Regions from separate parts of the Sporosarcina pasteurii genome, predicted to be linked through region 1. Evidence: riboswitches for the same ligand, from Rfam matches in the RefSeq annotation. Region 1 holds a riboswitch; the other holds the start of a gene.
What was found. Region 1 has a riboswitch for cobalamin ahead of AB1H92_RS01840 (ABC transporter substrate-binding protein). Riboswitches for the same ligand answer to the same signal wherever they lie in the genome.
Positions count from the first base shown of each region.

Region 2: it holds a riboswitch for cobalamin, as region 1 does, so the genes downstream of both, AB1H92_RS01355 (ribonucleoside-diphosphate reductase subunit alpha) here and AB1H92_RS01840 (ABC transporter substrate-binding protein) in region 1, are expected to answer to the same signal.

Region 1 is NZ_CP160452.1:389,243-391,652, forward strand. It holds gene argS (arginine--tRNA ligase) at 1-437, shown strand, start outside; cobalamin riboswitch at 801-983, shown strand; gene AB1H92_RS01840 (ABC transporter substrate-binding protein) at 1,100-2,083, shown strand; gene AB1H92_RS01845 (iron ABC transporter permease) at 2,076-2,410, shown strand, end outside.
Region 2 is NZ_CP160452.1:281,490-283,899, reverse strand. It holds gene AB1H92_RS01355 (ribonucleoside-diphosphate reductase subunit alpha) at 1-941, opposite strand, end outside; cobalamin riboswitch at 1,151-1,331, opposite strand; gene AB1H92_RS01350 (YndM family protein) at 1,533-2,042, opposite strand; gene AB1H92_RS01345 (MBL fold metallo-hydrolase) at 2,134-2,410, opposite strand, start outside.

The DNA of each region.
Region 1 (2,410 bases):
TGCGTTCTGGAGACACACAAATGGACTTTGACTTAGACCTTGCTGTTTCTGAGTCGAATGAAAACCCTGTATACTATGCACAATATGCGCATGCTCGTATTTCTTCGATTTTACGTCAGTCGGCAGAATTAAATATGTCAGCTTCTGCAGAAGGCGCTCATTTATTAATAGCAGAACATGAAATTGATTTATTGAAAAAGATTGGTGATTTCCCGCAAGTTGTTGCAGATGCTGCAAGAACACGTGCGCCTCACCGTATCGCGAATTACATCCAAGAACTCGCTGCAACATTCCATTCATTCTACAATGCTGAAAAAGTATTGGATGTTGACAACCGTGAGTTATCCGAAGCGCGCCTTGCACTCATTACAGCAACGCGCACAACAATTGCCAATGCATTAAAACTCATCGGCGTTTCCGCTCCGGAAAAAATGTAATGTTTTTAATAACTGTACCCTGATTGTTAGACATCCTCTAACAGTTGGAGGTGCAGTTTTTTTTATGACTAAAGCGCAAATTAGAATGTCCTCTCAATCTATAAGGATGTCCTCCCAATCGCATGGGATGTCCGCTTATTCGTGTGCAATTTCCTCTCAAAATTAAAATGTCCGCTGAATCGCTTGGGATGTCCGTGCAATCTGGAAAGATGTCCGCCCATTACCAAAAGATGTACCCTCAATTACACATTCATAGTAATTTCAAAAAAATATTTCCCACAAATTTTGAAATCTTTTTCTCAGCTTAATTCGACCTCTATCGACAATCTCAAAATTTGTAGTATACTGTTAAATGAAAACAAATTACATACCAAACATAAAGGTGCTCAACGCCGGGTTGAGTTAAAAGGGAAGTCGGTTTAATTCCGACGCGGTCCCGCCACTGTAAATGAGAGCAAGTCGCCAATTGTCACTAGATGTATTCTGGGAAGGCGCGACAAGCGATGACCATAAGCCAGGAAACCTGCCTTTATGAATCACCTAGCAACCTACGAGGAATAGGAGTGGTGGAAATCGGCGTATTTTTATATGCTTTGACTTTCACGACAACTCCTCCGTAGCGATACGGGGGATTTTTTGTTTGGTAGAAAGGGAGAGAAATGATGAAGAAGATTTGGAAGTTATGGCTACTATCGATTGTTGCCGTATTTTTACTTGCTGCTTGCGGTGGAAATGCAACAGAAGAGAAGCCAAAAGTAGATGAAACGGAAACGTCTCAAGAAGAAAATAAGGACGCAGGAGCAGAAGAGGCCTATCCGATCACGTTAACGGATGCTGTTGGGAATGAAATTACGTTAGAGAAGGCACCAGAAAAAATCGTTTCTATGATGCCGAGTAACACAGAGATTCTATTTGCGCTAGATTTAGCAGATGAAATTGTAGGGGTCAGCGATTTTGATGATTATCCTGCAGAAGCAGCTGAGAAAGAAAGAATCGGTGGACAAGAGTTTAACGTAGAAGCCATTATCGCGTTAGACCCAGATATTGTATTTGGACATGAATCGGCATTTGGATTATCCGAAGAAGGTTATCAACAAATTAGTGATGCTGGAATTCCAGTTTTCGTTGTCAAAAACGCAGCTGATTTTGATGAAACATATAAGACGATTGAAACGATTGGCCTACTAACTGATAAACAAGAAGAGGCTGAACAAATTATTTCAACGATGAAAGAGAAAGTCGAAGAAGTACTGACGAAGCTTGAGAATGTTGAAGAAGAGAAGACTGTCTTTGTTGAAACATCCCCAGCTCCAGAAATTTACACACCTGGTCAAAACACATTCATGCAAGAAATGCTTGATATGGTAGGCGCAAAAAACATTGCGGATGACCAAGAAGGTTGGTTCGTAATGGAACCTGAAGAGCTCGTCGATAGAAATCCAGACGTCATTATTGTGATGTACGATTACATTGATACGGCTGTGGAAGATGTTTATGCACGTGACGGTTTTGACACCATTACTGCAATTAAAGAAGAACAAGTCATTCAAGTAGATGAAAATATTACGAGTCGTACAGGTCCACGTTTAGCAGAAGGACTTGAAGCCATTGCAAAGGCGATTTACCCTGAGGTTTTTAGTGAGTAAGTCAAGCGTCGCCTACATTGTGTCTGCCGCTACATTACTAGTAGCGGTATGGCTCGGTGTATCTATCGGAACGGTGAAAATACCGATTCAAACATTTTGGGATGGGACAGATACAAAAGCTTCAAATATTTTGTGGAAAATTAGAATGCCGCGTGTTGTACTAGCAGGTCTTGTTGGTGCTTCATTAGCCATTGCAGGAGCTGCTTTTCAAGGCTTACTAAAAAATCCACTGGCCGACCCATATACCCTCGGAGTGTCATCCGGTGCCTCTGTAGGTGCGGTTATGACACTTTTTTTCGGTTTGTCCTTACCAATTCTCGGTACGTA
Region 2 (2,410 bases), 110 kb from region 1:
TTATTCAACTTCAAATCCAGAAACGTCAAAATATCTTTATGCCAAGCATCCAAATAAACTGCAATCGCACCTTGCCTTTGTCCTAATTGATCTACACTAACTGCCGTATTATTCAATTGTTTAATCCAAGGCAAAACCCCACTTGAAGCACCTTTGAATCCGCGAATTGAAGAACCACGACTTCTCACTTTCCCCATGTAAACGCCAATCCCACCGCCATATTTCGACAAATTGGCAATGTCTGTGTTACTGTCGTAAATACCTTGTAATGAATCGTCGACCGTATCAATAAAACAACTCGACAATTGACCGTGTGGCTTTCCCGCATTCGCCAATGTTGGCGTTGCTACTGTCATATATAAATTGCTCATCGCCCAGTAAGCTTCTTCAATTTTCTCAAGCCGATTTTCGCTCTCATCTTGCATTAATGTCATGGCGATAACAAGCCATCGCTCTTGTGGAAGTTCAACAGGATTATTCGTAAAATCAACAGCTACATAACGGTCCATTAATGTTTTCAAACCAATATACGTAAATAGAAAATCTCTATTTGGATTAAGTATTTGGCCTAGGTGCACCAACTCTTCCTCGGAATACTTCGTAATTAATACGGAACTATATAGTCCTTTTTCGACAAGTTCCTTTACATGATGATGGAAATGACTATAAACCGCGCACCCTCTTCGTTGTTCATCTTGTGCATAAATTGCATGTAAATAAATTCTAGAGGCAACGAACGTCCAATATGGCTCATCCTCTGCCACAAAGCTAATCGCTTCTAAAATCAGTGTTCTTGTCCATTCTTCTGAAGATCCATGAACATATCTTTCTTTCCAACGGTCACTCAACTTTATTAGAGGTGCAATTTTCTCCTTTCCAAATTCTAGTTGTAAATCATTTAAAACCTTTTCAATTATTGGCGTCTGAATCATCATTGTCATTGATAAAACTCCTTTCAGTTATGTATCGCACTCGGTGGGTAGTGAATCGTAACGACGTGTTAAAAGCATCTGGACGCAAAAAAGCGATAACTCCGCCTCTTCGGCAGAGCTATCGCTCATCATTTGTAAAGTTGGAAACTGAAAGGATTTATTTTAAAACGAAACAGTAAAAATCCGTTCGCTTCCACCTCTCAACCCCCGAAGAAAGTGTCGCTTGACGAAGACATGGCAGGTCTCCTGGCTTACGCTTCTTCCTCCTGCTTACCCCTTCCCATAGACTAACTACAGTGGTTTTGATGGCAGTCGTCAGCGATTACAGTTGCGGGGACAGCTCCGGATTTCCGGATTCCCTTTTAAACCGATCTCGGCACCATTTCTTCGTTCAATACTATATATTGTATGTCGTCACTACAACTACCCTAACATATTGTGTGATAAACGTAAATAGAGAAACTGACATACGATTAGGTTGATTACTACCCAAATTGGGTTCATGCTTAAATTAAGTCAATATAATTGATAGCATCTAGGGAGTGACATGATGGGGTAAATTGATGTAATACCGTTCACTAGAATGAATAGGAGCCTCTACTAATACGGATTTTTCTTATTTCGTTTTCTTGGCCTGTGAGGCACATATCTTTTCTTATGAACAGTCGGTTTATGATCCGTTTTTTCGAAGTCCGGTTCAGAGCCAAATTCTGTTTGTAACTTGTCTCTTTCTAAAGCAGGTAATTCCGGTTCAGCAGATATATCTTCTTCATTAAAAACATTCTTCTGTATATACTTGTGTAAAAATGATTCGCCCAAGGCAATAATTAAGGCAGGTAAAAAAGCTCCCAAACCGATCCGTCCCTCATTACCCATTAGGTACGCACTGCCAAATAAAACAATAAAAAATACAATACCGAAATCACCGATTGTTGCCGCAAGGTTTCCATATCTAGGTAATATAATCATGTCTCCAACAAATGATATCCCCGTCACCAACATACTTAAAAATAAAATGTTTATGAAAGACATGCCGTACATCCCTAGCGTAATTCCTAAAATAAACATAATCATGATAAACTTCACCAATATTGTCCCTAAATATTTCATTTCACATGCACCTCCACTTCTACACTAACTTCCCTTCATTTGTATTGGCGAATAAATTTTCTATAGGATAGGTAAACTAAAATCAAGTTGGTTAATTGACATACTTCCCGTAACTTGGAATAGCAATTTCATCAAATTTCTCAGCCAATGTCTGTAAACTCTCTGTTAATAATTGACCTTCCATTGGCAATCCATGCCCTGTAATCGCAAAGGCAGGTTTTAAAGCCTCTAGCTTTTTGACGGAATTCCAGGCTGCAGCCCAGTCCGTTGTCAAATATCGAGGAGGACCACTTATTTCTTGTTCTTGCGTCAATACTTTGTACAGATATTCTTGTTTAACTGCAACAAAAGCATCCCCTGCAATTAGC